DNA from 2 places in the Brumicola nitratireducens FR1064 genome. Region 2 is predicted to be linked to the other one. Evidence: predicted binding sites of a transcription regulator. Region 2 holds the regulator's gene; the other holds the start of a gene.

Region 1 (16,576 bases), 300 kb from region 2:
CAATGTTCCTTCCGTTACGATCGTAGAGGCAAAAGGCTTTGTGACGTTAACGATGAAAGAAACCATGCTAGCCGAGGACCAGTATGTTGAAGTTGACGTGAGTCAATTTGGTACAGCAGTGCAAAGCATAGAAACTTTTCAAGACGACAACGAAGCTAAAGTCGAAGTTCGTTATACTGGCTTAGTAAAGATTCAAAAAATGGAAGTTGACGGCATTGTTACTATTGCAGTAACACCGCTAAGCAAAGAAGAAGTTCAGCAGTCTAAAAATACGACTTATGAAGGAAAGCCTATTTCTCTCGACTTCCAAGACGTGCCAGTGCGTCAAGTGTTGCAAATTATTGCACAGGTCAATGGTTTTAACTTGGTAACTACTGACACGGTGAACGGTAATGTCACTATCAGTTTATCCGGTGTTCCTTGGGACCAGGCGCTCGATATGATTTTAAAAATTCGAGGCTTAGACAAGCGTTTGGAAGGCAATATCCTGCTTATCGCACCAACTGAAGAATTAACTGCCCGTGAAACACAGCAGCTTCAATCAAAGCAACAAGTGCAGAATCTTGCAGAATTGAAATCAGCGAATATTGAAATTAACTACGCGAAAGCAGACGAAATTGCGGTTATCCTTAAAACAAGTGATGGCGGTATACTTTCTACTCGCGGTAATGTGACGGTTGATACTCGTACAAACACTATATTAATCCGAGATACTCAAGAAAGTATTGATGAAGCAAGACGCGTAATCAATGCCCTAGACATTCCTGTAAAGCAAGTACTTATAGAGTCTCGCATGGTCACCGTTCGTGATAATGTGGATGAGCAACTAGGTGTACGCTGGGGCTTTACCGGTGCTGGTGACAACAACTCTGTTTCAGGTTCAATTATTGGTGCCGATACTGCTGGCCAAGGCGTGGTTCCTGATATTGGCGACAGACTTAACGTTAACTTACCAGTATCAAGCGCAGCCGGCAGCATTGGCTTTCAGATAGCAAATTTATTAGATGGTAATATCCTTGACCTTGAGTTAAGTGCACTAGAAGCAGAGAATAAAGGTGAAATTATTGCTAGCCCACGTATTACTGTGGCCAACCAACAAGAAGCATACATTGAACAAGGTACGGAAATTCCGTTCGTACAAGCAACATCCAGCGGCGCAACGTCAGTAGAGTTTAAAAAGGCAGTATTGAGCTTAAAAGTAACGCCGCACATTACACCTGACAATAGAATTATATTGAACTTGGTGGTTACTCAAGATACACGTGGTGATACAGTTTCGACATCAACAGGTCCAGCAGTAGCGATTGATACTCAAGAAATTAGCACTCAAGTATTGGTTGAAAATGGCGAAACAATTGTCCTTGGCGGAATATTCCAACAAGTGAGTACGAATGATGTGACTAAAGTACCACTCTTAGGTGATATTCCTTACTTCGGTAATTTGTTCAAAACAACCTCAACAATTGAACAAAAACGTGAGTTGCTGATATTTGTAACGCCAAAAATTATTGAAGAAGGCTTTTAATTGCTGATTTATTAGTGTAATTGCACTAATATCATCACCCCTTTAAAAGAGTGAAGGCATAGCCTTCGCTCTTTTGCAGTTCTAAAGCACAGAATTTTACATTTTGCTTGAATAAGAATGCTTGCATATCAGGCTAGTTAATTGAGATAATCCAAGCATAGATTTTCCAATGAGGAAATTATTCGCTCGCATCGACGTTAAAAAATTTAAAAACGCGTTAATGTGGTAGTCAAAGTTGGTTGATAAGAACACACCAAGCCGACTTCAATCATATATAAAGAATGTGAATTAATCAGACATGGCTGAAAAACGTAATATATTTCTTGTTGGCCCAATGGGAGCAGGAAAGAGCACTATCGGTAGGCATCTTGCAGACGAACTCCACCTCGATTTTTACGATTCTGATCAAGAAATAGAGAAGCGCACAGGTGCTGATATTGCTTGGATTTTTGATCTTGAAGGTGAGGACGGATTCCGCAAACGTGAAGAAGACATCATCAACGATCTTACCGATAAACAAGGTATCGTACTAGCAACCGGCGGTGGTTCTATTGTATCGAAAAATGTGCGAAATAGACTTTCGGCACGTGGGATCGTAGTTTATTTACAAACCACCATCGATAAGCAAGTTGCAAGAACACAACGCGACAAGCGCCGCCCTCTGCTGCAAAACGATGATCCAGAGCAGGTATTGAGAGATTTAGCTGACGAACGCAATCCTTTATACGCAGAAGTAGCGGATTACGTAGTTGAAACGGACGACCAAAGCGCACGCGCTGTAGCAAACCAAATTATCGGCAAAATCGGTTTGTAGTGGCGTAATTTTTAGGATTTTTTAGAAAGGATAACACGCAATGCCCACATTAAACGTTGATTTGGGAGAGCGTAGCTACCCTATTTACATTGAAACCGGTTTGTTTAGTCAAGCCGGTTTTTTGCTTTCTGCGATTCAAGGAAAGCAATGCGCCATTGTCACCAATGAGACTGTCGCTCCGCTGTTTCTTAATAGCATCAAAAAGCCTCTAAGCGAGGCTGGCATTAGCACTTTCGATATCATCCTGCCCGACGGTGAACAATACAAAACAATCGAATACTTTAATGTTGTGCTAACACAACTGCTCGAAAACAGAGCAGCGAGAGACACGACTCTAATTGCATTAGGTGGTGGTGTTATTGGTGACATGGGCGGATTTGCCGCAGCGTGTTATCAACGTGGTATTCCATTTATTCAGGTACCTACTACACTGCTATCGCAAGTCGATTCATCCGTTGGCGGAAAAACTGCGGTTAATCACCCACTTGGCAAAAATATGATTGGCGCTTTTTATCAACCAAAAGCTGTTTTCATAGATACGAATTCATTATCAACCTTACCTGAACGAGAGTTCTGTGCCGGAATGGCTGAGGTTATCAAATACGGAATCATGTACGATGGTGACTTCTTTACGTGGATTGAAAACCAACGTACGAGCATCAAAAACCGCGATGCCGACGCACTTCGCTACGTCATTGCAACATGTTGCGCAATAAAAGCAGCAGTCGTCAATTTGGATGAGAAAGAACATGGCATAAGAGCGCTATTGAACCTTGGTCACACCTTTGGTCATGCAATAGAGGCAGAAAAAGGCTACGGTGTTTGGTTGCACGGCGAAGCGGTTGCGGCTGGCATGGTGCTTGCAGCTAGATTAGCAATGCTAAGAAATTGGATAACAACGTCAGAATTTAGGCGCATAGAAAGCTTACTTGAGGTCTTTAATCTACCTGTTGCGGGCCCTTTAGATATGTCTACAGAGCACTATATTCAGCATATGCAACATGATAAGAAAGTTTTATCGGGTAAAATGCGCTTTATCGTTCCCACAACTATCGGGGAAGCTAAGGTAATAGATGATGTTACAAATGACGAACTAAGCGCAATATTAAACTAACTAAAACTGAAGCAAAAATTCGTAGAAGCAAATTTAAAAGGACATGACTGTTTGTCAGAATTGCAAGAACGACTGGAACACTTAGTTAATTATTCATCTCAGTTGATATTCGTGAGCGGGGATAGTATTGCTCAACAGCAACGAGCTCTCGAAGAATTCCTTTCGGTGCAAAAAGAAAACACCGAGATATCCTACTTCACATCTGAACTAACAATGGAATCTCCTGATTTTCGGCGCATTATTTGCCGTCAACTTTTAGGTCAGAAAGTCGGTAGTTTTGTGCGTCCTTTAAAAGAGCTTCTTAAAGATTTGCACGAGCAGCCAGGTCCATTTTTATTATGTATTAAACAGGCTCAAACACTTCCAAATCCGTTTTTACAAGAGCTTTGGGATTGGGTAACAGAGAGTAAAAAACTCTCCCCGAATCATCACGTTAACGTGATACTTTTTGGCGAAACCGAATGGGCTGAAAAGGCTAAAAAATGGCTTCCAAAACGAAACAGCAGTCGTCCTGTTCTGTTGTCCACTCAATCTGTTGATTCAACAAAATTTGACGTTAATGCATTAGAAAACTTGATGGCAGAAGAAAGAGTCGTCTTTTCTCTCGATATGTTTCGCAGAGACGAATTTTCTTCCCCAATTGTGACGCAAAAGTGGTTTATCGTTAGCGTAATGGTGCTGCTTTTATCGGTTTTTATAGGGCTGATGAGTTGGCAATATCCCGATCATGTGAAGTCCCTACTGCAGACAGGTTCGCTGCCACCAGAAGTAGATATTAACGCCGACCAGTTAGCGGTACGAAACGAACAGCTAGAAATTGACCGAAAAGAAGACATCGCTGATGAAACCGCCGCCACAGAAACAATTCCAGACAATCTTGAATTAGTCAGCTCGTGGGATGAGGCTAAGCAAACTAGCGAGACTAAAATTGACGCTCTCAAGCTAAGCATTGATGAAAAAAAAGAGGCGCAAGAGCAGGATGCGCTGGCAACAGCAAAACTCGACGAACCATTGCTAAGCAGTGAAACGTCAAATTCAAATCTAGCGATAGAAGATGCTGAAGGTGACTTCGCTGTTCCAGACATTCTTAGCGTTGAGCAATTAGACGCAACATTAGGCAATCAATTATTATCAACATCACAAGACGATGAATTTGAGGATGAAATTGCTCCCGAGCAGTCAATTGACCCTCTTTATGAATTTGATGAAGCGGCCTTATTAGCATTATCAGAGCCCGCGATGCTGCTGCAACTGTCGGGTATTCAAAATAGATCTGTACTCAATGAATTTATAGCTGACAATCAATTACAAGATATTGTTTGGGTTTATCAAACGACAAGATACGGTGGTGCGTGGCATGTTGTTTTATTCAAACAGCGTTTTGATTCGCTTAATGCAGCTCGACAAGCGACTGAACTATTACCGGAATCAGTGCGCTTAACTGAGCCGTTTGCAAAAGACCTGACACAAATAAAGCTAGAAATACGAAATCGCTAAATTTTATGGTACTGTAGCGCCACGTTTGAAAACACTTCGCAGTTAAAATCACAGTCGTGCATAAAAATAACAAGAATAGAGCCTTTTTAAAATGGGCCGGCGGCAAATACTCTCTGTTAGAGCATATTCTCCCTCACTTACCATCATCGCCAAAATTGATCGAACCTTTTTTCGGTGCAGGCTCTGTATCATTAAACGCAGATTATGACAGCTATCAACTAAATGACATTAATGCTGATTTAGTTAATTTGTATAAGTTAGTGCAACATTCTTCGGAGCAATTCATCACTGACTTAGCCGGATTATTTACGCCAGAATCTAACGAATCAGTATTTTACTACCAGCGCAGAGAAGAATTTAACGCTACTGAGGATGGATTTCGTAGAGCGCTATTATTCGTTTATCTCAACCGTCACGGTTACAATGGTCTTTGTCGCTACAATAGCAAAGGCGGTTTCAACGTCCCCTTCGGCCGCTACGTGAAGCCCAAGATGCCATCGTCTGAAATTCGTCATTTTGCAGAGCGTTTTGCGAAAGCGGAGTTTACCAACTTAGACTATGTCGATGTGATTCAACAAGCACCTGACAACAGCGTGATTTATTGCGACCCTCCGTATATCCCAATTAGTAAAACGGCATCGTTTACTCAATATGCAAGTAATGGCTTCAACTTAGAAGCACAAGCAAAGCTGGCAGAAACCGCAAAAGAAACTGTGCGCAATCGCCCAATTACCATCGTAATCAGTAATCACGATACACCACTTTCCCGTAAATTGTACCAAGGCGCAAAATTTAAAAGCTTTTCTGCAAGAAGATTCATCAGTCAAAACGCTAATACGCGCAAGCCGGTCAAAGAGCTAGTTGCCGTATTCTGCAAAGAATCCTAATATACGGTCTATTCAATGGAAATATACAAGCAAACATCACAAAAGACAGACTTGTGAATGCTTAAATAAGCCAATAGAATACCGATAATTCAGTGACGCAAATCACTCTCTATGTTAAGTTACACCGCATCGGAACAAAGCAGCACGACGCCTTTACTCGAGTGTGCTAGCCCTCACTTTCAACGGAATTGGCAAACAATTTTTAATTCATGATTCAAATCCGCGGTTTACTATTTAAAACTCTTCTACTGGTGATTGTTGTTGCCATTTTGTCTCTAGCAGCATCCTATGGGTTTGTGACGGCACAGCAGTCTATTCGTTTTGAAGAAAAAATGAGCAGCATTAAACAATCTCATTTGCAAGCCACTCAATTACTGTTTAAACAGCAGCTAAAGGAACAGGTATCTAAAGCTCAAGAGCTCTTTGCTCTCGGGGGCTTAGCTAATCGAACTCCGCAAGAGGCTGCTGCTTACTTTGAGGACGTTTGGCCAAGGGTTCGACTGAGCTTTGCTCTATCTTCGATGTCTATCTCAAATGATAAACAAGCTTTCGAATTCGGCGACTTTCCTAAAGAGAAAACTAACTCATTACGTCTCGACATGTTAACTGATGCTAGACCGACATCAGCAATTATATGCCATCAAGTTTGTGAGCTTGCATCCTCAGTACCTGTTCCTTTTTGGCAAGATAAGTGGTCGTTGACTCTCTTATCTGACATCGCACCTTCCATCGAGTTTTTGTACCAGATTGTTGGCAGTGACATTGGTGTTTTGGCTCCGCTGGAAGCGCCTCTGACAGAACAGCACAACCTTAAACGCTATATAACAGAAATAATGACAGGCCTTGAACGAATTGATGGTGTGCTGAATTTACAGCTCACACTAGACAAAATAAAACAGGCAGAAACAAAGGGCATAGTACTGTCCTTTGGGAAGCAAGAATTTTTTATCTGGTTTGAGACTATCAGTAGCGCAGGTTCCGAGCTAAAACTTATTTTCGTTCGGGATATCACTTCCCTTGTCGCTGACCAAAACCAACAAAAAGAGCAGCTCATCATTATCTTCATGACGGTTACGTTGGGCATTTTACTGACGCTGATTACTTTTTCAATCATCCCGATATCACAGATAAACAAACTTCGCCGCGCCATAAAGCTAATTGCAAATAAAGAATATAACACCGCCAGATTTCGCCTTGGTCAAGCGCGTAAAAGGAAGTTTAACGACGAACTTCATGACCTTGAGGACGAGTTTAGAAATGCAATCGATATGCTCGAGTTGTATGAGCATGAGCTAGATGTGTCTCAGAAACGATTGTTGCGCCAGGCTACAATTGACGGCGTTACTGGCTTATTTACACGCAACGTTTTAGTTGACGACCTTCTGTATATCCGTAACAAAAATGCATCGTTCAATGTCGCTATATTCTTTTTAGATTTAGATGGATTCAAACCAGTCAACGACAATTTAGGACATGAAGCTGGTGACATCATGTTGAAGAAAATTGGTTACCGTTTAAAAGGGGTCGCCAATAAATTTATTAAAGTCTATCGTATCGGCGGCGATGAATTTGTTATCTGTTATAACGATTACAGCAGTCAAGAAGCCTTGCTGCAAATGGCGGAGTCGATTGTTCAACTGTTTGCCGCTCCTTTTCACGTATATGAAACGAATATCGCGATTAGTGCCAGTATTGGTATTGCGCTGCAAGAGGCCCAAGCCATCGATGCAGATCAACTGTTACGATATGCTGATATTGCGATGTATCAAGCAAAACAGGAAGGAAAGAATCGGTATAAATTTTTTGATGAATCAATGAGGGCGCGAACTCAATTAAAGTTTACCATAAAGAACGATTTTCTCTCCTCACTTGCAGATGGCCAACTATTCTTAGTTTACCAACCTATTGTAGACAGCCGTACCCGAAAAGTAGTGAAAATTGAAGCGCTGTGTCGTTGGAAGCACCCTGAACTTGGCTTTATTCCACCACCTACTTTTATCGATGTTCTTGAAGAAAGTGAAAATATGAACATCTTGTTTGACTGGATAGTCAGTAAGGTTGTCGAAGAAGCGGTTTATTTAAATAGTATTGGGATGCAGGATATTGTCATTTCCGTTAACTTAAGTCCCTCTCAACTGGGTGATGATAGAGCTGTCGAAAGCTTAAAAGACCAGCTAGACAAAAATAAAATCAGCCCAAATCGTATCGAACTTGAAATAACGGAAACGACCTTAATAACTAATTTCAAACAAGCGAAGGCTTGGACTGAAATGGCAGCGAGCATTGGCTTTAGAGTAGCAATCGATGACTTCGGCGCTGGCTATTCCTCTCTTTCTTACCTTGCGGCGTTTAACTACAACACGGTTAAATTCGATAGGTCTCTACTGGACAAAATTGACGTAGACAGCCGTCAACAAAGGATCGTTGGCTCACTGACACAAATGATACACAGCCTATCTGTCCCAATCGTTGCCGAAGGTGCCGAAACAGAGGAACAATTTGAACAACTAAGAAAGTTGGGATGTGACTTCATTCAGGGTTATTTGATTTCAAAACCCATTACTCATGAAGAGCTTGCCATATTTTTACAGAAACACACTCAGGTTTAGCTTGCGGATGGCCTTCGAGCAAGAGTATTGTGTAAGAGGATAGCACTTTAAAATTTAGCTTAGGGAGCTTTGTAATAGTTACATTTAGCGAACGTTTTATTGACAGCCGTTAAACTAAGAAGTTAACCAATAAGACAAGACTGAGTATAAATAAGATAACGAGAATAATGCCTGTAACAACGAAAGGAAGGACTGATTGCTCGGCGAAGTCTTCTTCATAGTTCTTTTGGGATTGAACCCCCATCATGCTTGCCGTTACACTCTTAACTAATCGAAGCCACTTCTTTATCACTTGTATCATCTATTTTTCTTCAGGGTCGATTTGCGAGAGCAGTTCTAACAAATCAAGAAAATGAAACTGATTTGATGTCGACTTATTCGTAACCCATGCCAACCAACTTACCTCGTTACCATTATTTGCACATTGAATGCTAGACGGCAAACCGTTTTCGTCAGTTTGTGTTATGTATCGGCTTTGCTCACAATCGCGAATGGACGGCTGGATAGCGATAAATGTAAAATACAGACCGAACGTTAGAAAAACACAAGCAGACACCGATGTAAACACCGTTGCTTTTCTCGACGCTCTTGCATTTAGTTTAGTCTTCATACTCAATTTAACACTCTTTACGGTAAGTTCTCTTTAACGTGCATTGCAAAAATATGGTGTATGCAAATAGTGCAAACGATTATCTTAAGTCACAACACACAAACAAAAAAGCTGCGGTGAGTATAACGCAAAAGCCAAAATGCACAATATTTAATCACAAAATCATAAACAAAAAACCCTGCAAACCAATAGATTCGCAGGGTTTTAAAAATCCGTGCTTATAATTTTAAATTATAGCTCAAACGATTTGCTAAGCGAAAAATACAAAGATTCGCTGTCATCTAGGTCTGAACCACTGATGACAAGGCCGACACCAACTTCAAAGCCGCCAATCTCTGTGCCATATGCTATTTCAGCATACTCACCGTCTGAATCTTTACCGTATGAACCGATAAGTGCAGACCAACCGTCTTTTTCGATACCTACGGTAATAAGAGAGTAATCGCCTTCAGTTGCATCTTCATCACCCACTACGCCGTCCCATTTGCCTTGTATGTAGCCGACAGAAAATAAACCGTAACCAGCACTCAAGCCAATTTCATTGTATGCACTGTCAAAATCACCAGTGTATTGATAAGAGGTAAAGTTAGCATCAAGAGTGACACCACTTTCTAATTCGATACCGTAACCGGCGTATAAATCGACTTCAAGCCCATCTTGAACGTCAGCCGTCCAAGCGCCAACGTAAAACCCAGAGTCAGCAGCGTAATCAACACCAGCGCTGGTTGATGCAGTTTCTGTTTGCTGAATACCTCGGAAGTGGTAATCAGAGACTACACCAATATTCGCTGACCAACCCGCCATTGCAGATTGACTTGCTAATGTTGCTGTCAAAATTGTTGCAGCAATTGCTGCGCGTTTAAATGTTTTCATGTGAGTTCTCCGTATAATTCCAAGTTGTTTAAGCGATTTCTTCTTGTCGTCTTATTATTATTCGTGTGCTGATGCTGATGCTGAACTGAGTTATTAGTTTAAGTCTTTGATCCAGCAATCATTAATTTGGCAAGCTAACTGTGCTTATGTGAGTGGTAGAGCAAAAGTAGTGCCTAAATACAAAAAACCACATAAAAAAACCTATCTTACTGAATTATATTGATTTAATTTTTTTCATAGCGCCCTGTTCGAAAATATATTGATCGAAATCGGAGTTATTAAAACCTCTACTGCCCCATTATGATGCATACTCACCAATAAAGGGCGCGGTTAATGCTTTTGTCAATCATAAAAGTTCGGTAAACTTATGACTTTTGGGATAAGACAATGCACACACCGTTAATTGCGCCATCAATTTTGTCCGCTGACTTTGCTCGTTTGGGGCAGGATGTTCAATCTGTGCTGGACGCTGGAGCTGATCTCATTCATTTCGACGTGATGGATAATCACTATGTTCCCAATTTATCTTTCGGCCCCATGATTTGTGATGCGTTGCGCAAACACGGCATTACGGCAGATATTGATGTGCATTTAATGGTGCAACCCGTCGATACGATGATTGAAGCTTTTGCTAAGGCGGGTGCTACTATGATCAGTTTCCATCCTGAAGCAACAATGCATCTGGATCGTAGTATTCAGTTAATTAAAGATAATGGATGCAAGGCAGGCTTGGCACTGAACCCAGGGACACCGCTGCACGTCCTAGATTGCGTGCTAGATAAGCTTGACTATGTCTTGTTGATGTCAGTGAATCCGGGGTTTGGTGGTCAGTCGTTTATCGAAAGCACACTCGAAAAGATAAGCGAATTAAAGCAAATGATCATAGCGAAAGGCTTGTGTGCGCGAATAGAAGTCGATGGCGGAGTCAAAGTCGACAATATACAATCCATTTGGGATGCGGGCGCTGACATGTTCGTTGCAGGGTCTGCTATATTCAACAGCGATAATTATGCCGACACCATTGCGGCAATGAAAAACAAATTTAAATAACACTAGGAAGTCGTAAACAAAATGAGCTTGCAAAAACCGATCGTTTTAAGTGGTTGCCAACCTTCAGGTCAACTTACCATGGGCAACTACATGGGAGCCTTGCGCCAGTGGGTTGACATGCAAGATGAAAATGACTGCCTTTATATGATTGTTGATTTGCATGCTATAACGGTGCGTCAAGATCCTGAAGCGCTCAATAAAGCCTGTCTTGACGGACTCGCACTGTACCTTGCCTGTGGCATTGACCCAAATAAGAGCAGCATCTTTATGCAATCGCACGTTCCTGAGCATGCGCAACTCAGCTGGGTACTCAATTGCTACACGCAAATGGGTGAGCTCAATCGTATGACGCAATTCAAGGACAAGTCGTTGAAGAATGCATCCAACATCAACGTAGGTTTGTATAGCTATCCTGTTCTGCAGGCTGCTGATATATTAGTGTATCAAGCGAATAAGGTTCCAGTAGGAGAAGATCAAAAGCAGCATTTGGAGCTGACTCGCGACATTGCAACGCGCTTTAACAACTTATATGGTGATGTGTTTACCATTCCCGACCCGTTTATTCCTGAATCGGGCGCGCGCGTTATGAGCTTACAGGATCCCATGAAGAAAATGTCCAAATCGGATGATAATCCAAATAACGTCATTGGCTTATTAGAAGATCCCAAAAAATTGGCGAAAAAAATTAAACGTGCAGTTACAGATAGTGATGAGCAAGCCCGGATTTACTTTGACGTTGCTGAGAAGCCTGGCGTATCGAATCTTTTATCCTTGTTGTCTTGTACAACCGGTGAATCAGTAGCAAGCCTAGTGCCCAAATATGAAGATAAGATGTATGGTCACTTAAAAGGTGACGTTGCTGAAGCTGTGGTTAACATGTTAACTCCGATTCAGGCAGAATATGCTCGCATTCGCGCAGACGATGCTTATTTGCATGACGTTTTACGAGCCAGCGCAATTAAAGCAAGAGAAAAAGCTTCTGTGACGCTTGCGAAAACATATAAAGCATTAGGGTTCGTTGCACCATAAGAATATTCGTGCGGTATTTTACGGCAATTAGCAATGATGCTTTGGCAGTATAAGGTTTACAATTGGAGTCACTAACGTGGTTTTAATCATTGATAACTATGACTCCTTCACCTTCAATTTAGCACGTTATTTTGAAGAGTTGGGCGCTACGGTAAAAGTCGTTAAAAACGATGAGCTGAGCATTATCGAACTGCAAAGCCTCGAATTTACGCATTTGGTTATTTCTCCTGGACCGTGTTCGCCAAACGAATCAGGAGTTTGCCTTGATGCAATTGCTACATTTGCAGGAAAAGTGCCACTTTTAGGCGTATGCTTGGGTCATCAAGCGATCGGACAAGTATTTGGTGCAAAAGTAATACGTGCAAAAAATATCAAACATGGTAAAACTTCAGAAGTACAGGTAAAGCAAACCAAAGGCATATTTAAGGGCATTAAGGACACATTTACGGCAACAAGGTATCACTCTTTGCTGTTAGAGCTGGAAACCTTGCCAAGTTTGCTCGAAATTACTGCAGTTTGCAGCGAAAGTGACGATATAGAGATAATGGGTATTCAACATGCAACATTGCCAATATTTGGCGTTCAGTTTCACCCCGAATCACTGTTAACTCAGGAAGGTCATAGAATTCTGGATAATTTTTTAAAAACAGAATATAGATGTAGAGAAACAACATGAAGTTAAGCGTATCTCAATTAGCCTCGACAATAAATTCGCGATTCGAGCACCTTCTTGTCAGTTTAGACGAGGCGGTGCTGCTGTCTGGCCAGAAAACTGAGAAACAACGAATCATGGAAGACTCTGAGCAAGCCGAAGCTCGCAGAGAGTTATTATTTGTAGAAGAAGTCGCGATAAAAAATCGCGAGGAATTGCACCAAAAGCAAAATTTATTTATTCAACAAGTCGAGGCCGAATTTCATGTCAGTCTCATTAATGACCTCGCTGAGCGATTTAAAAATACCGAGGATGTATTAGAGAAAGTGCTAGGGTATGACCCTTCTATAGGCAAGATATATGATGTTTTATACACCGAGTCTTGTTCAATATCTCGCTTAGAAGCTATCATCCTACAATTAGATTGGCTGTCAGATGCTATCATCAAATTTGTAAAACAACCTAAATACCGTCGCTTCGATTCTAAAGGAAAGTTAATTGTTATCAACAGCTTACGCAGTGCACTGAGTTTTGTTGGGATTGAAAGTTTGCGTACACTTCTACCGGCCTTGATCGCTAAACGCGGCTTGCCGCCAAAATCAGCTATTTTTCCAGAGTTGCAAAAACACATGTGGGAATACACGCTAGGAAGCGGTAAGGCCTGCCGAGCAATTGCAGAAAAAGAAGGAATGAAGTGGTATCTAGGCTACAACATAGGCTTGATGAGCACGCTTGGAAGAAGCGCTATTGCCAAAATGTATCTCAAGGCATTTGACGGTAAGTTGCGAGAGAAAGTAATCGAAGCGCAGAAAAACAATAATCCAGTGCAAGCTAAAGCGCTATACACGCTCGTTCCATCGCATAAGTATCTTATTTCACTTTGGAGTCGTTACGCTGATCATCTAACTAACGAGCTAGTAGGCGCTTTAAAATGCCGCTGGTTAATGATCGGCATTGGACTTGAGGACTACACGCGAATCAAAGAAATCAGTTATGCCCATGTAAAGGAAAACAAATTGCACCCTCTCACCGACCTTTTGTTTCGCTGCCAGGGGTACATGCAATTTAAAATGATGAAGGCCAATGGTCTAATATCTAAGCAAGCATCTATGCTGTACTTACGTAATTACGGTATTGTGTCAGATGACGTTGTGCTGTTGATGAAAACTAACCTCACTGGGTTTGAAATAAAGATACCGGAGATCCAGCAAACCCCCAGAGCTCTCAACGACTGACAATTGCATTATATAATTGGCAATAAACATTTCTTTTCAATAAGAATTTCTGCATGAATATGCCTATTCATCCAACTTGCAATTCGTCTAATGCATCTGTATTCCCCGATTTTAAGAAATATCTAGTGCGTCTACAAGCCATTGTTGCTAGCTAGAGCGTCGAATCACCGTGTTATTTTTGCAGCCAAATTTTCGCAAAATAAATATTCACTAATTCTGCAAATAAGTGCATAACCCTTATTTTTACTGGCCTTGCGACGAATAAGTTAATTGCTTTCGTCTCGCCTTCTGGCATAATACGTAGCCAATTTACTCGCACCTATTACATTGTGTGAGTGCAATATAGCTAAGCAAAGAGGTGTATGACATGCAAGTGAATCGTTCAACGTTTGATGATGTAATGGTACCTAACTATAACCCTGCACAAATGGTGCCGGTGCGTGGAGAAGGCTCTCGCGTTTGGGATCAAGAGGGTAACGAATACATCGATTTTGCGGGCGGTATTGCGGTTAATGCGCTAGGCCATTGTCATCCTGAACTAGTAAACGTATTGCAGGAACAAGGCAGCAAGCTATGGCATTTAAGTAATGTATTCACGAACGAACCAGCTATGCGCTTGGCTAAAAAGTTATGTGACGCTACTTTTGCTGATAAAGTCTATTTCGCGAACTCAGGTGCTGAAGCTAACGAGGCTGCTTTAAAACTCGCTCGTCGATTCGCTCTTGACCATTACAACGAAGACAAAGATCAAATCATCTCATTCAAACAGGGCTTTCACGGTCGTACTTTCTTTACCGTTACTGTAGGTGGTCAACCGGCTTATTCAGACGGCTTCGGTCCAAAGCCAGGCGGCATTGTGCATTGTGAATATAACAACCTCGAAATGCTAGCTGAAATGATGTCAGAGCGCACTTGCGCCATCATGATGGAGCCCTTACAAGGTGAAGGCGGCATTATCGTTCCTGACCCTGCATTTGTTAAAGGCGTGAGAGAGCTTTGTGATAAACACAATGCTTTGCTCATTTTTGATGAAGTGCAAAGTGGTGTTGGCAGAACAGGCTATTTATACGCTTATATGGGCGTTGACGTAACTCCTGACATTTTGACGACAGCTAAATCATTAGGCGGCGGCTTTCCAATCGGCGCAATGTTAACTACCGACGCAATAGCGAGTAGTTTAAAGCCAGGTACACACGGCAGTACCTATGGTGGTAACCCACTAGCATGTGCTATAGCGGAAAGAGTATTAGACGTAGTTAACAAGCCAGAAGTACTTGCTGGCGTGCTGAAGAAAGAAGCTCTGTTTCGCGAAATTTTAGGTAAAATTAATGACAAGTACCATGTGTTTAGCGAAATTCGCGGCAAAGGAATGTTATTAGGTTGCGCGTTAAATGAGAAATATGCGGGCCGCTCACGTGATTTCATGGTCGCAGCAAACGAACAGCATATGATGTGCTTAATAGCAGGCGTGAACGTTATTCGTTTTGCTCCATCATTAGTTATCCCAGATGAAGACATTATTGAAGGTTTAGCTCGTTTCGAGAAGGCTGTCGCCTCAGTCGTTGCCGCTTAGTCTTTTTTAGGTTGTCACCAACAACCATAGGGATCATTTGATGAAAATTATTCGTCCTATTAAGGTGTCTGATTACAAGGCACTGAATGAAATAGCGCAAGAATCAGGTATAGGCTTTACTTCACTTCCAGTGAACGAAGCTTTGCTGCGACGCAAATTAGTCAAAGCAGAAGCCGCTATTCAGTCAACGCCGACTGAACCAGGTATGCAAAGCTACCTTTTCGTGATGGAAGATACGGAAACTGGTGAAGTAGTCGGTACTAGCGGCATTGAAGCAACCGTCGGTTTGCAAGATGCATTTTATCACTATCACGTAAGTAAAGTGGTGCATGCATCACGTGAATTGAATGTGCACAATACTGCTGAAATACTGCATTTTTGCAACGATTACACTGGCGTCAGTGAAATTTGCACACTGTTCTTGAGAGAGAATGCACGACAGGGTCTAAACGGTCGCTTTCTATCTAAAATGCGCTTTCTTTTCATGGCTGAGCATAAAGAACGTTTCGCTGACGTTGTCATTGCTGAAATGCGTGGTATTAGTGACGATAAAGGCCGTTCTCCTTTTTGGGCGTGGCTTGAAGAGCATTTCTTCTCAATGGATTTCCCAACTGCCGATTACCTAACAGGGATTGGTAATAAAGTGTTCATTGCTGAACTCATGCCTAAATATCCTATTTATGTGAAACTGCTCAGTAAAGCTGCGCAAGATTGCATTGGTAAGGTGCATGAAAAAACCAAACCCGCGCTACGCTTGCTCGAGCAAGAGGGCTTCAAATGTCGTGGTTACGTGGATATATTTGATGCTGGCCCTACGGTTGAAGCCGACGTAAAGAACATTGCAACGGTGCAAGCTAGCCGCAAAGTATCTATTGTAATTAATGACAACCTCGCTCAAACCGACGGTGAAACCTGTTTTGCAATCAATACATCGGTAGAAGACTTTAGAGCTTGTATCGCAGAAATCGCTTATGTTGACGGTAATCGTGTTGCAATAGAACGTGCAACTGCCAAGGCATTAGGTATTAAAGACGGCGACTCAATTCGTTTCTCACCTGCCAACACAAAGCACTAGGAGTACAAATGACAAATTCAACACACTTTATCA
Region 2 (16,576 bases):
AATAACGATTTAAGCACCTGTTTTATCTTCTCTTTTTCAACATCCGATTGCTCAAAATCAGCATTAGACACTTCCATTAACAACAAAGCACAGGCTTGTTCTAAACTATGCTGTTGCTTCTCCTTTGAGCCACCGGAAGTACTGAATGCAATTTCATTTTTAAAAAATTCTTTAAGTTTATTTATCATGCCTAGCCTTTTTGATTGCTTAAGATATGCAAATCTATTGTGTCATCCATACGCCTTAGTTTATGCGCATTGTTTTCTTAACAGAATGAATATGTATATGAAATTATCGGTGAATTGGTTTTGTTTGTATTAGCAATCAGAGTTCTAGATCGCATACACACGTCGCATAAACGGCTTAGTATTTTGCCAACCATAATGCATCAGCAAAAAAAAACCGGCTGTTTAATTTAATAAACAGCCGGCTACTTTCATCTAACTCAACATGCACTAGCCGTTAACGAAATCGACACCCATTTTGATGTCGCCACGTAGGCCTTCAAGCATTGAATTTTTAGCGTTTTCTTCAAAATCGCTTAAGTCGCCGTATGGTAGAATTTCTTCAACGCCATTTGCGCCCAAACGTACTGGGTGAGCAAAGAACGCAGCGTCATCAGAACCATCAACTTGAACGTAAGTGTATTCGATAACTGCTTCACCCTGCATTGCAGCAACAAGTGACAAGCAGAAACGTGCAGCGGCTTGACCCATAGACAATGTAGCAGAACCGCCACCGGCCTTAGCTTCAACAACTTCAGTACCTGCGTTTTGGATACGCGTTGTTAAACTTGCAATCTCTTCATCAGTAAAGCTTACGCCTTCAACTTGTGAAAGAAGTGGAAGAATAGTTGTACCTGAGTGACCGCCGATAACAGGAACGTGAACTTCAGTCGTTTTTAAACCCTTAAGGTTTGCAACAAAAGTTTCTGAACGGATAACATCTAGTGTAGTTACCCCAAACAGTTTGTTTTTGTCGTAAACGCCTTTCGCTTTAAGCACTTCAGCAGCAATAGCAACCGTTGTGTTTACCGGGTTAGTAATAACGCCGATACAAGCTTTTGGACAATTGTCTGCAACTGCTTCGATAAGGTTTTTAACGATACCAGCATTGATGTTAAACAAATCAGAACGGTCCATACCAGGCTTTCTTGGAACGCCCGCAGGAATTAAAACAATATCACAACCAGTTAGTGCTTCAGCTAGCTCATCTTTACCGTGGCCAGTAACAGCAACATCAGTAGGGATATGACTTAAATCAACAGCAACACCTGGAACAACAGGTGCAACGTCATACAATGCTAGCTCAGAGCCAGCAGGTAATTGTGTTTTCAATAATAATGATAACGCTTGACCGATACCACCAGCGGCGCCTAGTACAGCTACCTTCATAAAATTCTCCTGTTAATAAAAGCTTTTATTTGCGGGCGACACAATAATCTATATACGTGAAGATCTCAATCACCCGATAGTCTTATCCCTCTTTTTTACGCTCACCTTCACAAAAAGCCTACAATGCTTACAATTTGCTAACATTTATTAGTCACATTCGTTTGCGAAAAGGGTCTCGCTGATGCAGAATACGCCATTGTCAATAATGAGGCTTTCAGTAATATGTCATCGAGCAAACAAGACGCCCTAGTAAAATCATTTAAAGAGCTATTGAAAACCGAAAGCTACGGTTCGCAGGGTGAAATTGTTAATGCGTTGAAAGAGGCTGGCTTTGACAATATTAGCCAGTCGAAAGTGTCTCGAATGTTGAGTAAATTTGGTGCGGTACGAACTCGAAATGCACGCGGCGATATGGTTTATTGCTTGCCGCCTGAGCTCGGTATGCCGACCGCAAAAAGCCCGTTAAAACAGCTTGTGTTAGATATTGTGCACAACAATGTGATGGTAATTATTCGCACCAGCCCTGGTGCGGCGCAACTCATAGCGCGCCTGCTTGATTCATTAAGCCACACTGACGGTGTACTTGGCACCATTGCTGGCGATGACACCATTTTTATTGCCCCCGCTGATATCACTGAGATAGAAGAACTTCGTCAACGTGTAGAAGACCTATTTGAGAGTGTCTAAGCCGATTGCGTAGAGTGCGTTTTTCTTAAGACCATAGTGCGCAGCGGTTAAGGCCGCTGCTTTTTTCAGAGGCAGTTCTTTTGCTAGTAACGCGAGTAAAGACAAAGCTTCCTGTGATGCACCATCAGAGTTCAAATTATTAGGGCAATAAATCATCAACACAAATTCACCCTTTTGGTGGACTGGGTCTGCATCTAGCCATTCTAAAATAGCTTCCGCTCGGCCTTGTTTATAAGTTTCAAAGGTTTTACTTATCTCTTTTGCTAAAACAATTTCGTGATCTTCTTGCAAGTTTTCGTGACAAGCCGCAATTGTATCCCGAATGCGCCTGGGTGCTTCATAAAATACGGTTGTAGAACCTGAGTTTGTGAGTAACTTTAGCGCTTCTGCCTTGGCTTGTTGCTTTACAGGTAAAAAGCCATGAAAGGTAAATTTATCGGTTGGCAAACCGGAGGCGCTTAATGCGGTAGTTAGCGCGCATGGGCCAGGTAAAGCAATGACAGGTATTCCCTTCTCTCGACAATCTCGAACAAAAATAAACCCAGGATCGCTTATTAACGGCGTTCCCGCGTCAGAAACCAACGCGATGTTTTTACCTTCAAGTAGTTTCGACGTTAATTGATTTGAACGAGCTGCTTCATTATGGTCATGCATCGAAATGGTCGACGTGCCTATAGAATAATGGGATAACAAGCGTGAGGTGTGCCGCGTGTCCTCTGCGGCGATTAAATCAACCTCTTTCAGGATATCGAGCGCTCGAGAGCTAATATCAGATAAATTCCCAATGGGCGTGGGCACGATGTAAAGCGTTCCTGATGTTGTCGTAGTTTGCATTTTTCTCTATTTTCCAACTCTTAGTTGCACGCGGGCAATATTACACTAAATCAAACCACAGCTTTTACACTTTATGCACGTACTTTAGAACAGAATATGTCAAAGTTGATAGATATTTACCTGAGCTTGAGTAAACTAGTACTATATTAGTTATTTGAGAGCACTTGTGAACCTAATTTCCAATTTTCAAAACATGGCACCCACACATAGCAAGTATGTGCTTATCGCATTCATTTTATTGTTTTTGAGCAGTTGTGCCACTCCAACAAAAACAACGACTCAGAAACCACTCGATAAGGTAGACAAGCCTTCTAAGGAAGTGGTTCTAAACAATGCCGAAAAATCATTGCAGAAAGCGGAAGTGGAATGGTTGAAAAACGGTGACATCGAGCAACGCAACAGCCTGTTGCTAGCCGCTGCTCAAGACTTTCAAACGGGTGGTGAATGTCGTCGCTCTGATATTATCATTGCCAACATAGAACCGTTCTTAGAAAATCCGATTCAACAACAATACTCGCTACTATTAAAAGCCGAGTGCGCATTGATACAGCACTATGCGTCTGGACTATCTGCTGAGCTTATCCAAACGCCGATAGACACAATGATTTCATGGCTCACTCCTATTACTGCGAACCAATTTATCGCTCGCAAAGAAGTGCTTATCGCACACTTGGCCGCATTACATGAGCGTTGGGACTTAGCCGCTAATGTGTTAAGCCAGCAGTTGGAAGCCGATAGCCCATTGAATGTCGATAGTTCGCCCGTTAGTCAGCTCCCACTAAGTGCGGATGCATTGAATGCCCGCAGCCTACCAAGCGCAGCGCCAGAGCAAATATTGTGGAAATGGTTTTTAAAGTCATCGAAATCGACTCAAACTACTATGGCGCAGAGCAATCCGTTCATGCGCGCGTATTTGTCACTTGCTAATATCTTGGAGGATGAAAACTTAACAGATGCGAGTAGACAGCAAGCAATCATCTTCTGGCAAAAACAAAATCCAAGCCACCCACTCTCTATTAACCTGCCTAGCGGAGTTAAAGGATACCTAGCGCAGACGCTAAAAGAAGTGCGCAACATTGCGGTTTTACTGCCGTTAAGTGGGCGCGTTGAAGTGCAAGGAGATGCGATAAAGCAAGGTATTATGACGGCCTACTTTGCAAAATTAGAAAATATCAATAAAAACAACCCAGGCGAGACTATCCCAAACATTCGCTTTTTGGACACAGGTTCTGATACCAGCCGCTTCGTAAGTGACGAAATTACGCCCGAAGGACTCATGCAATATGATATTGTCATTGGGCCACTGCTGCGTGAACACGTGAGTTTGGTGAAAAACTTCAACTTGCCTGATTCGATGTTGGTTTACTTAAACCGTATTTCTCGGGCGACATCAAACATCGGAGCAAAAGACAACACCGTTGCTGCCTTGCTGCAAGATGAATTTGTTGACTTACCGAATAATGATTCGAGCACTTTATCTTCTGATAAAACTCTTTTTCAGCCTAATCAAGACCAGGCACAAGACGCTACTCTTAGTTTGAAGACTAATGCTGAAAGCACATCAGCAAAAGTATATTTTGCACTGGCTCCGGAAGATGAAGCGACGCAACTTGCAAATTTAATGAAAAAACAAGGAATACGCACCCCAATCATTATCAGCAATGGTTCGTCACTTAGTCGTCGAATGATTGATACTTTCAATGAACAGTGGATTGCCCTAAATGGTCTCGATGCTATAAAACCTCCAAAAGTTGTGACTTTTTCCGATAATAAAGGTTTACGCGTTGGTATTACCGCAGCACTTGATGTATTGCAAAGTCAACGACGCATTAACCAACTGTCTAACTTAAGCTCAGAAACGGTCCACAGCGTAACGCGCAACAGAAGAGATGTAGATGCTTTTGTCGTTTTCGCTTTGCCGCAGCAAGTCGAATTATTGAACCCAATTATTGAGGCTAGTATTAGCTTGTTCACGGATCGGACGATACCTGTATTCGCCACCTCTTATAGCTACCAGCATCAACTAAACAAAAACAGTATTCGCGATTTGCGCAGCTTGGTGTTTGTTGATATGCCCTTTTTAATGCCAGAACAAAGAAATAGTCCACTTGCCGAGCAGGTAGATACGCTTTGGAATAAACCACCCAGTTCGTTTTTACGTCTATTTGCTTTTGGCTATGACGCGTTTCAGTTCTCCGAGCAAATGCAGCAGTTGGCATATTTCAGCCACACCGATTTAAAAGGTCTTTCAGGTAAGTTGACGGTGAATGAGCAGCGTCAAGTGATCCGTAATTTACCAAGCGCTATTATACAAAATGATTCAATAACCCAAGTAGACGGTTTTTAGTCTTTGGTGTCTCACCAATTCATGGCCAGCTTGATTGGCCATGATGCAGAGCAAACAGCAAAGCGCTATTTGCTCGAACATTCACTTCAATTTTTGGAACAAAATTACAAAGCCAAGGTCGGAGAGATAGATTTGATTATGCTCGACGAGCACCAGCTTGTTTTTGTTGAGGTAAAGTTTAGATCGACTAACAGCCATGGTTGCGCCGCTGAGCAGTTCACGTCGAAGAAGCGAAAAAAGCTTGAGAGAACGATTAATTACTATTTATTACAAAAAAAATTGAATCCTCACCACACAAATTTACGAATAGATGTTGTAGCAATAGACGGCGAACAGGTAAACTGGATTAAGAACGTATAGCGACGACTTTATAAAAAGAAACTAATAACTAAAAAAAGTCACCGAATGGACACGACTTAAGGGGCAATAAATGCTGGATAATATTAAAAAAAGTTTTACCGAAAGCATTCAAACTAAAATAGCAGCGGCAGAAGTATTACCTGTTCCTATTGAAAAAGCAGCCAATATGATGGTGCAAGCACTAATTCGTGGCAATAAGATTTTAAGCTGCGGCAATGGCGGTTCAGCAGGCGATGCACAACACTTTTCATCAGAACTTTTAAATCGATACGAGCGCGACCGACCATCACTTCCCGCAATGGCCCTCACAACCGATAGCTCCACCATTACATCAATTGCGAATGACTACAGTTACGATGAAATTTTTTCTAAACAAATTAAAGCGCTCGGACAACCTGGTGATATTTTATTAGCCATTTCAACTAGTGGGAACAGTCGTAACGTTATCAACGCAATGGAAGCCGCGCTAGCAAGAGATATGACAATAGTCGCTTTAACTGGCAAAGACGGCGGAGAGATGGCTGGATTCTTGAGCGAGAATGATGTAGAAATTAGAGTACCTTCATCGCGTACGGCAAGAATACAGGAAGTGCATCTTCTTGTTATCCACAATTTGTGCGAGTCAATTGACAACGCGCTATTCCCCATTAGTGATTCTGAATAAAGAGAAGGGTTTATGTTTAGCAAGGGAAAGTTCGCCACGATTTTGATTATCTTCGTTGCGTTTATGCAAAGCGGTTGCGCACTCATGGCAGTTGGAACTGCTGGCGCTGCTGCAACTGCATCAGCTACGGACAGACGAACGGTAGGAACACAAATAGATGACAAAACGACCCAAAGCAGAGTAAGAAGCGCAATCAATGATATTCCATTGGTGAAGGACGAGGCGGCAGTGAGCGTTGATGTTTACAATGGTCAGGTGCTGTTGACAGGTCAGGCACCATTGCAAAGAATGATTATTGATATCGAAAACTCCGCTTCTACCGTACAAAACGTCACAAAAGTACACAATCAAATTAGACTAGGAAGCCCTATTCCGGCGACGTCGACGATGAATGACGTTTGGTTAGCCTCAAAAATCAAAACCATTATGCTCGCCGATGAGCAAATTCCATTGTTTAAACTCGACCTGATAGTGGAAGACAGCGAAGTGTTCATCATGGGCTTATTAACAAAACAGGAAGCCGCCGCTGCCGTTGAAGCCGCCAGAAATGTCGACGGCGTCACCAAGGTCATCAGAGTCATGGAGCTCATCCGCTAAAATCAAGGGGCCAGGTACGTTGAATAACCAAGGGGCCAGGTACGTTGAATTCAAGGTACCTGGCCCCTTGGTTTTAGCAACTTGGTTTATTTACATTTTTAAGCAATAGCGTTTTTCCCATTCTTCAATACAGCTATATTTAGACACAAGCTTTAGTATATTTGTTGACGTCGGTTTCAACTTTGGTAGCACTCATTTTGCCACGTCATCCAAGAATTATGGTTCCTAATGTTCCAGTCCACGTTATTCAGCGCGGTAACAATCGCCAAGCATGTTTTTATCAAACGAAAGATTACGCTGTTTACCTGAAAAAACTCAAAGAAAGTGCAAAAAAGTTCACAGTAAGAGTGCATTGTTTTGTTTTGATGACCAATCATGTTCATCTATTACTCACAGCGAATGACTATACCGGCATTAGCAACGTAATGCAGAGCTTGGGCAGCTATTATGTGCGATACATTAATACCACCTATGAACGGACGGGAACGCTTTGGGAAGGCAGGTTTAAATCTAGCCTAGCCGACAGCGAAGAATACCTTTTGAATTTATATCGATATATCGAAATGAATCCGGTTAGAGCTGGAATGGTGAGGCATCCGAGAGACTATCCGTGGAGTAGCTATCACACGAATGGTGGTGATCGGCAAATAAGCCTCATCACTCCTCATCCTCTATTTCTCTCACTTGGGGACAATGAACGGCAACGAAAGAAATATTATAACGATTTACTATTATCGCCACTTTCGGAGAATATGGTTCACCAAATTTCAACAACCACAAACAAATCTAGAGTTTTAGGCAACGCAAAATTTATCGCCCAAATATCTCAGCAGCTAGAGCGGTATGTTGGACATGTCCAGCATGGCGGGGATAGGCGATCTGAAGATTTTTTGGAAATTGCATATATTAATAATAACGCAGATTAAGTCCTATTCTCTTTCGAAGAACTTACATCTGCGTTAGCCACTCTCTCTAATCGTTATTTAGTGCATACCCACAATGCATGAATAATGCCTGGAACGTAAAACAGTATGCAAAGCAATATGTTGATTAGTAAATCCTTGCCTGCACCACTTTTAAGGAAAACAGCAACTGGAGGCAAAAATATAGCCAGAAGAATGAGTACTAGTTTATTCATGATGTATCTCTCTTAGTTTATGGTTTTTCGAATTATTATATAAGAAAATGCATAACACCATTTTGCGCTCTAAAAAGCTAGTATTTGATTTTTCTAGTTGACGTAAGGACTGGCTGCTTTCTTGAACTGCACGTGACAGCAAGTTGACTACTTTAGAATGGGCCAGCAACTAAATTTACGGAAAATTGCTCCGATTCGAATGAATCTGAGCGGTTTTACACTTCAATAAAACCACGCTCGCATTCAAGTAACCCGGCCCCTTGAACTCGGCACCTTGAGCTAAGGCCTTGCTAGATTTTCAAGTAACCTGGTCTCTTGATTTGATTTTCAAGAAACCTGGCCCCTTGGTGTTTTGGTCGGTTTATTTGATTACTTTTAGACTCGGTCTTTTGGGGGGTTCATCACTGGGTTTTGATAGTTTTTCAGGACCGCTGGCCTTGCTTTCTTCGGTTGAGCTTTCTTTTTTCGCCTTCGGAGGGCTCTCTTCCGTTAGCTTAACGCTTTGCAGTTTCTTCGCAGGTTCCACAGAGGGCGCTCCCGCTTGTTTGTAAGTGTTCTTTTCATATTCGGCTAACTCTTCAGGAGTGTGCGTAAAAACTGTACCTGCGCCGTTTTCACGAGCATATATGGCACTAACTGCAATGCTTGGCACAAACACTTGCATCGGTTGTCCAGAAAAGCGCGCCTGAAATGCTACACCTTCTAAGCCGACATTTAAGTTTACACAGGCGCTAGGCGAGACATTCAAAACAATTTGGCCGTCTTTCACAAACTGCCTAGGCACTTCAACACCTGGTAAATCTGCGTCTACCACAATGTAAGGTGTTAAACCGTTGTCAACTATCCAGTCGCAAAAAGCGCGAAGCAAGTACGGTTGGTTGTTGGTCATATTATCCATTGGGTCTCTCAAATTGTTGTCACAGGAAAAATAATGTAAAGGATGGTTTAGGAGCGGCCATAATTATGAGCCGCTCTTAATAACTTACTTATAGAGGATTATGAATTTCACGCTCTTGGTCAGTCAAAGATGCTTTGAATGAACCTCGTTCGAATATACGATTCATATAAGCCACTACGTCTTTACTACCTGCGCCGCTCAACGTGATGTTCAAAGCTGGTAAACGCCATAGCAACGGCGCTAAGTAACAATCAACCAAACTGAATTCATCACTCATGAAGTAAGGTTTTTCTGCAAAGATTGGACCTAACGCAAGTAAAGATTCACGTAATTCATGGCGAGCTTCTTCTGCGCCTGGTTCATTGCGGAAAATCTTCGCAGCTAACGCATACCAATCATGCTCAATACGATGCATCATCAAACGGCTCTCACCGCGAGATACCGGATAAACAGGCATTAATGGTGGATGCGGGAAGCGCTCATCTAAGTACTCCATAATAATATGAGACTTATAAAGTACTAATTCTCTATCAACTAACGTTGGTACTGTGCCGTATGGGTTCAGTTCCAACAAATCTTCGCTCAATTGGGTTGGATCGATGTAGCTTATTTCTACGCCCACACCTTTTTCCGCCAATACAATGCGTACTTGGTGACTATAAATATCAATATTGTCAGAAAACAACGTCATTATTGAACGTTTGTTCGCGGCTACAGCCATTAAAACCTCCGAATTCTCTCTCAAAAAGAGAATTGCAAAAAATAAACAATTAAAAACACTAAAAGGGGCGCACTGCCCCTTTTATTTTATTACTACAGGTAAGTCGTTATTTTTTAACGTCTTTCCAATAATCCTTTTTAAGCAGGTAAACAAACACAAAGAAAATAAGGATGAATATTAACACACCTTTACCTATGCTTTCTGATTGTAATCTTGATGGCTCCCCAGAGTATTCTAAGAAATTCACCAAATCCAAAATAGTCTGATCGTATTCATCAGTAGTGAGTTGTCCATCACCATCGGTGCGTAAACCAACACTCACTTCTGTCATTTCGCCATCGATCATTTTCATTTCGGTAGCTAATCTTGGTGTTCCCTGCAAACCTTGCAAAACGTGAGGCATACCTGCATTAGGGAATGCTAGGTTGTTTACACCAAATGTCTTGGTCTCATCTACATAAAAGGTACGTAGATACGTGTAAATCCAATCGGCACCACGAACACGTGCGACTAAGGTTAAGTCAGGTGGCGCAGCACCGAACCATGTCGCCGCATCTTCCGCAGGCATTGGCGACGTAATGTAATCGCTGACCTTTTCACCGGTAAAACGCAAGTACTTATCACCTAGGTCATCAGGCACGCCAATATCTTGGAAAGTGCGCTGGTAACGCTGATACTGCATTTGGTGACAGCCTAAACAATAGTTCATAAATGTTTGAGCGCCACGCTGCAACGATGCCTTATCGGTTAAATCAATATCCGCGTGGTCGTTAGGATATGTTCCACCTGCGGCAAATGCGAAGGTAGGCACTAACAGTAAAATTGCTAACCATTTTTTCATAGTGTGATCCTCGCAGGTACTGGCTTGGTTTTCTCTTTACCTGAGTAAATCCAAAGTAAAACGAAGAAACCAAAATACATAATAGTGGCTATTTGTGACGCAACAATTTTCCAGTTTTCTTGTGGTGTACCGCCGAGGTATCCCAAAAATATGAATACAGCTGCGAACACAAGCAAGTTGACTTTGTGAAGGCCACATCTGTAACGCCATGATCTCACTTTACCACGGTCAATCCAAGGTATAGCAAACAGCACTGCGATAGCACCGAACATGGTCAATACACCGAATAGTTTATCTGGTACTGCCTTCAAAATCGCATAGAACGGCGTGAAATACCATACAGGGAAAATATGCACAGGTGTTTTATACGGGTTCGCAATTTCAAAATTCGGATGCTCCAAGAAGTAACCGCCCATTTCAGGCATAAAGAACATGATGTAGCAGAAACCGAACAAGAACACGCTAAAGGCAACCATATCTTTCAACACGATGTGCGGGAAGAAAGGTACAACGTCGTCAATGATGTCGTATTTATTCGTGTAATGCTCATGGATCTTATAAGACGTTTTGTCTTCTTCAGCCAATGAACCTTTTTTATGCTTTATGTTAGTGCCGTCCGGGTTATTCGAACCCACTTCATGCAAAGCAATGATGTGTAGGAAAACCAAAATCACAATCACTAGTGGCAGCGCAATTACGTGCAGTGCAAAGAATCGGTTAAGCGTTGCACCCGAGATAACGTAGTCACCTTGGATCCATTCGACTAGGTCAGGACCGACAACTGGAATAGCACTAAATAGCGATACAATAACCTGTGCTCCCCAATATGACATCTGACCCCAAGGCAATACATAACCCATGAAAGCTTCAGCCATAAGTGCTAAGTAAATTAGCATACCGAACACCCACAGCAATTCGCGAGGTTTTTGATATGAGCCGTACATCATCCCTCTGAACATGTGAAGGTAAACGACAATGAAGAAAGCTGAAGCGCCTGTACTATGCATGTAGCGAATAAGCCAACCGTAGTCGACTTCACGCATGATGTATTCAACCGATGCGAACGCGCGTTCTGCGGATGGTTCGAAGTTCATCGTTAACCAAATACCAGTAATAATTTGGTTTACCAGCACGATAGTGGCTAAGAAACCAAATATGTACCAGAAATTCATGTTTTTTGGTGCTGGATATTGAATCGCATGCATATTAGCAGTGCGCATCATGGGAATACGTTCTTCGATCCAGTTCATAAATGCATTCATTACGCAACCTCCGCTTCTGAGCCGATAATAATCGTATTATCATCAACGTATTGATACGGTGGCACCACTAAATTGAGTGGCGCTGGAACACCTTGGAAAACGCGACCAGCCATATCGAACTTAGAGCCGTGGCAAGGACAGAAGAAGCCTTCCGCTACGCCCTCAGCGTATTGCTCGAAAGCACCATCAGTTAGATGCTGTGGTGAACAACCAAGGTGAGTACAAATACCAACAAGAACCAGATATTCCGCCTTTAAAGAACGGTATTGGTTATGTGCAAATTCAGGCTGCTGTTCAGTGTCTGAATTTGGATCACGAAGCTGATCTTCGTGAGCACTCAAGCTTGCAAGAAGTTCTGGTGTTCTGCGAACAATCCATACTGGCTTACCGCGCCATTTTACACGAATCATTTGGCCTGACTGGATTGCACTAATATCTACTTGCACATCAGCACCCGCCGCTTTGGCTTTTGCGCTTGGTTGCCATGAGGCAACAAAAGGGACTGCAGCACCTACAGCACCAACAGCACCAACAACACATGTACCAACAGTCAAAAATTTGCGGCGATCGCTGCTTTGAGGCTGTTCGTTATTTGTTGCTGACTCATTGGTATCTACTGATACATCGCTCATCAACTTTTCTCCGGGGTTGGAAAGACTGGGTTCAAATCATAAATTCGAGTTCAATGATGGTTTAAATACGACCTAAATCAAACTATAGACTTACTACAACAAGATTAAACAAGGTTGCAATGTAACCTAAATTGAACTGGTATTTTTAATCTGAAACTCTTAATTATTTCAAGCAGGGTATGTTAAAAGAAAACCCTTAACAAACACAAGGATTTACTCATAAAAATTGATTGTTTTTGTCGTTATAAGTCAAGATTTCTCCACAATAGTGCATTTCAATAAGATATCGGCAGAAATTTGCTATACGACACAGTTTTTCGCTAACAAATAAAAAACCCAGCCGGAGCTGGGTTTTTGAAAACATGTCGAAACGAATTAACGTTTTGAGAATTGTGGACGCTTACGCGCTTTATGTAGACCCACTTTCTTACGTTCAACTTTACGAGCATCACGTGTTACGAAACCAGCTTTGCGTAGTGCTGGACGCAAGGTCTCGTCGAACTCCATAAGAGCGCGAGTGATACCGTGACGTATTGCACCAGCTTGTCCGCTGATACCACCGCCAGAAACGGTAACGTAGATGTCGAATTTTTCTGTCATCTCAACTAATTCGATTGGTTGTCTCACGATCATACGTGCAGTTTCACGACCAAAGAATACGTCAAGTGGACGTTGGTTTACAGTAATGCTACCTGTGCCCGGACGAAGAAAAACGCGAGCTGTTGAGCTTTTGCGACGGCCAGTGCCGTAGTATTGAGTATCTGCCATTTTGCTCGCTCCTTAAATGTCCAGTGATTGTGGCTGTTGTGCAGCATGCGTATGCTCTGGACCTGCAAAAACTTTCATTTTGCGGAACATAGCACGACCTAGTGGGCCTTTTGGAAGCATACCTTTCACTGCTTTCTCAATAACCATTTCTGGCTTCTTTTGAATTAGCTGTTCGAAAGTTGCTTGCTTCAAGCCACCTGGGTAACCAGAGTGAGCGTAGTAGATTTTACCTAGCGCTTTATTTCCTGTTACCGTAATTTTTTCTGCATTAACTACAACAATGTAATCACCAGTATCCACATGAGGTGTGTACTCTGGTTTATGCTTTCCACGCAGTCTTACTGCGATTTCAGCCGCTAAACGGCCTAAAGTTTTGCCTGCGGCGTCAACCACATACCAGTCGCGCTGTACGCTTTCTGGCTTTGCAACAAAAGTTTTCATTTATTCGTCACCCAAAATTATCAGTTAGTTTCACTGTCAAGCAGTGTATTCTGCTCAAAGTGTATATTTATCAACCTGTTAGCCCCTTCGAGCTGGTCAATCTACCACCTTCCCAAAGGTGGGTGCAACTGGGCAGGTCGCGAATTATACAGACTTTGCAGGAAAAGCGAAGTGTTTTTGTGGATTTTGTCTGAATGTATGCAGAGCATCTATTTTATGTCCAGATACTTTATGCTGCAAAAACCATTCTCAATCCTGCGATCCAAAGAACCTTAACCAGCCTCTTCACTCACTTTATCTGCCTGAATTAAGCTTAGCTTTGCTTTCTGCCAGAGTATTTCTAGTTCCTCTGCGCTTAGATTTTTGAGCTCAAGACTTTCATTAGCAGCAAAGGTCTGAACTAAAGCAAAGCGTTTACAAAACTTTTCGGTCGCTTTTGCCAATGCAAGATCTGGGTTGATGTGCAAATGGCGCGACAAGTTCACAACTGCAAATAGCAAATCGCCTACTTCATCTTCAATTTTGTGCTGCTGCGGTTCGGTCGCATTGACCTCCGCTTTTACCTCATCAATTTCTTCAAGTATTTTATCGAATACGGGCGCGGCGTCTGGCCAATCAAATCCGAATTCCGCACATTTCAGCTGAATTTCCAGTGCTTTTTGTAGCAAACTCGAATTAATCCCTTGCGACATCATTCACGTCCGGCAGTTGCTTCAATCTATCGACAACGCGAGCTAAATTATTGGCATCTGTCACTTCAACAGTGAGTTTTATTAGCGCAGAATTGTGGCTTTTGTTGCTAAAACTGTTTACACCGAGCAAACCCACCTTTTCATTTGATAATACGGTAGTGATATCTCGTAAAATACCGGTTCTGTCATTACAAAAAACGTTGAGTTCCGTTTGAAAGCTTGTTTGATGCTCTACTGCCCACGAAACGTCAATTTGGCGTTCGGGATGTTGTTCCAAGAGATTAGCGAGCTGTGCACAACTTTCTTTGTGCACGCTAACGCCTTTACCTTGGGTTATGTAGCCTAAAATCGGCTCACCAGCTACCGGTTGGCAGCATTTTGCAATTTGGCTAAGCAAATTACCGACACCTTCCGCGATAATCGGCTCCGCTCCTTTTCGAAGCTTTGCTCTGCGCGGCTTAATCGCCATTTCAGCTGGTTCTGGTGGCGCCGGAGCATGTTTCTGTGATAAGAAATGTACAACCGTCATCACACGCGTATCGCCCACCCCGATAGCAGCAAACAGATCGTCAACAGAATTAGCATTGAATTTATCCAGCGCCTCTGCAGCAAGCTTAATCGGAAGATCGACTTTTGAAAGCTCTCGTTCTAGGAGTTCTCTTCCTGCATCAACGTTCTTATCTTTATCCTGCTTTTTAAAGTAGGAATGGATTGTCGCTCGGGCTCTAGCAGAATGCACATAGCCTAAGCCAGGATGCATCCAATCGCGGCTCGGTGACCGGTTTTTACCGGTAAGTACTTCAACTTGGTCGCCACTTTGTAACTTATAAACAAATGGCACAATGCGCTTATTTACCTTCGCGCCAATACAACGGTGGCCAACGTTACTGTGTACGTAATAGGCAAAGTCAAGCGGGGTTGAACCTAAGGGTAAATCAATCACATCGCCTTTGGGCGTAAACACGTATACTCGGTCATCGAACACCTGACTACGCAGTTCTTCAACCAAATTACCGGATTCAGCCATTTCTTCTTGCCACTGCAGGATTTTTCGCAGCCAGTTCAAGCGTTCTTCTGAGCCAGCCGCTTTGCCCGTTGTCCCCTCTTTATACTTCCAATGCGCCGCAACACCGAGCTCTGCATCTTGGTGCATTTGCTGTGTTCTGATTTGAATTTCAACTGACTTACCTTGAGGGCCAATAATAACGGTATGAATACTCTGATATCCATTCTGTTTTGGCGTCGCTATGTAGTCATCAAACTCCTTCGGGATATGTTTCCAATTTGTATGCACTGTGCCGAGGGCCGCGTAACAATCTTGTAGTCTGTCCGCAACAATACGCAGGGCACGAATATCAAACAACTCTTCAAAAGTAAGCTGCTTCTTTTGCATCTTTTTCCAAATGCTATATATATGCTTGGGTCGACCAATTACTTCTGCCTTGATGTTTTGCTCATCCAACAGTCCCTGCAATTTGTTAACAATGTCAATAATGTACTGTTCACGATCAATTCGCTTTTCATCCAGCATTTCTGCAATGCGTTTGTAAGTGTTTGGATGCAAATAGCGAAAAGAGAGGTCTTCGAGCTCCCATTTGAGTTGTCCAATTCCGAGTCTATTAGCTAAAGGCGCATAGATACTTGAGCACTCATGCGCCACGATAACCCGCGTTTCTTCATCCGCCTCTTTGACGGCATGCAAGGTACAAATGCGTTCCGCCATTTTAATGACCACGGCTCGCACATCTTCGACCATACTCAACAGCATGCGACGTAAATTATTGACGTGATCTTCGTCTTGACGGGTGCGCGATTGCAGAGTTTTGATGGCATCCATGCGTCGAACGCCCATAATAAGCTCTTTTATTGGCAAGCCAAATTGGTCTTCAATTTGTTCTTCAGATAATTTATGAATTTGACAGTATGGATAGACTAAAGCCGCTTGCAGCGTTTCATCATCCATATGCAGTTCGTGCAAGATTTCCACCATTTCTTGACCAACTAAGAGCGTATCTGGTTGATCTGAAACATGGCGAAGTTTTGTTTTAGTTTTTTCGGGCACATCCAAATCTGCCAACCATTGGCTAAAAGTGGGCCGACTGCTTTGGTGTACGCTTCTAATTGATACCATTTGGTTTCACTCTACTTTGAGCTGATTAAAGCTATCATCTCAATATGCTTTGTGAACGGAAACATATCAAGTGCTCTAATTTTAGTAATCTCGTATGTGTTTGGCAAAACTTCTACATCCCTCGCGAAACTAGTCGGATTGCAAGAAACGTACAATATTTTTTGTGGTT

What was found. The regulator ArgR, encoded in region 2, controls arginine synthesis, uptake and breakdown. The targets are predictions, from matches to a motif close to ANTGAATANNTATTCANT.
Region 1: a site for ArgR is predicted at 14,090-14,107, ahead of GNIT_RS02155 (aspartate aminotransferase family protein). Genes of this name have one in related genera too.

What each region holds. Positions count from the first base shown of each region.
Region 1 covers NC_016041.1:506,155-522,730, reverse strand. Annotated here, with positions in the region: gene GNIT_RS02220 (type IV pilus secretin PilQ) at 1-1,525, shown strand, start outside; gene aroK (shikimate kinase AroK) at 1,824-2,339, shown strand; gene aroB (3-dehydroquinate synthase) at 2,380-3,453, shown strand; gene GNIT_RS02205 (cell division protein DamX) at 3,505-4,950, shown strand; gene GNIT_RS02200 (Dam family site-specific DNA-(adenine-N6)-methyltransferase) at 5,007-5,837, shown strand; gene GNIT_RS02195 (putative bifunctional diguanylate cyclase/phosphodiesterase) at 6,047-8,446, shown strand; gene GNIT_RS02190 (DUF2970 domain-containing protein) at 8,556-8,747, opposite strand; gene GNIT_RS02185 (hypothetical protein) at 8,748-9,056, opposite strand; gene GNIT_RS02180 (TorF family putative porin) at 9,288-9,929, opposite strand; gene rpe (ribulose-phosphate 3-epimerase) at 10,317-10,979, shown strand; gene trpS (tryptophan--tRNA ligase) at 11,001-12,008, shown strand; gene GNIT_RS02165 (anthranilate synthase component II) at 12,085-12,684, shown strand; gene GNIT_RS02160 (HDOD domain-containing protein) at 12,681-13,895, shown strand; gene GNIT_RS02155 (aspartate aminotransferase family protein) at 14,263-15,468, shown strand; gene astA (arginine N-succinyltransferase) at 15,509-16,543, shown strand; gene astD (succinylglutamate-semialdehyde dehydrogenase) at 16,552-16,576, shown strand, end outside.
Region 2 covers NC_016041.1:801,452-818,027, reverse strand. Annotated here, with positions in the region: gene GNIT_RS03555 (tellurite resistance TerB family protein) at 1-188, opposite strand, end outside; gene mdh (malate dehydrogenase) at 456-1,394, opposite strand; gene argR (transcriptional regulator ArgR) at 1,617-2,081, shown strand; gene rsmI (16S rRNA (cytidine(1402)-2'-O)-methyltransferase) at 2,064-2,915, opposite strand; gene GNIT_RS18330 (penicillin-binding protein activator) at 3,082-5,262, shown strand; gene GNIT_RS03530 (YraN family protein) at 5,284-5,622, shown strand; gene GNIT_RS03525 (phosphoheptose isomerase) at 5,693-6,286, shown strand; gene GNIT_RS03520 (BON domain-containing protein) at 6,299-6,883, shown strand; gene GNIT_RS03515 (transposase) at 7,081-7,809, shown strand; gene GNIT_RS17810 (YqaE/Pmp3 family membrane protein) at 7,863-8,021, opposite strand; gene GNIT_RS03505 (ClpXP protease specificity-enhancing factor) at 8,383-8,919, opposite strand; gene sspA (stringent starvation protein SspA) at 9,008-9,640, opposite strand; gene GNIT_RS03495 (cytochrome c1) at 9,747-10,481, opposite strand; gene GNIT_RS03490 (cytochrome b) at 10,478-11,743, opposite strand; gene petA (ubiquinol-cytochrome c reductase iron-sulfur subunit) at 11,743-12,375, opposite strand; gene rpsI (30S ribosomal protein S9) at 12,751-13,143, opposite strand; gene rplM (50S ribosomal protein L13) at 13,156-13,584, opposite strand; gene GNIT_RS03470 (MazG nucleotide pyrophosphohydrolase domain-containing protein) at 13,857-14,279, opposite strand; gene relA (GTP diphosphokinase) at 14,260-16,407, opposite strand; gene rlmD (23S rRNA (uracil(1939)-C(5))-methyltransferase RlmD) at 16,419-16,576, opposite strand, start outside.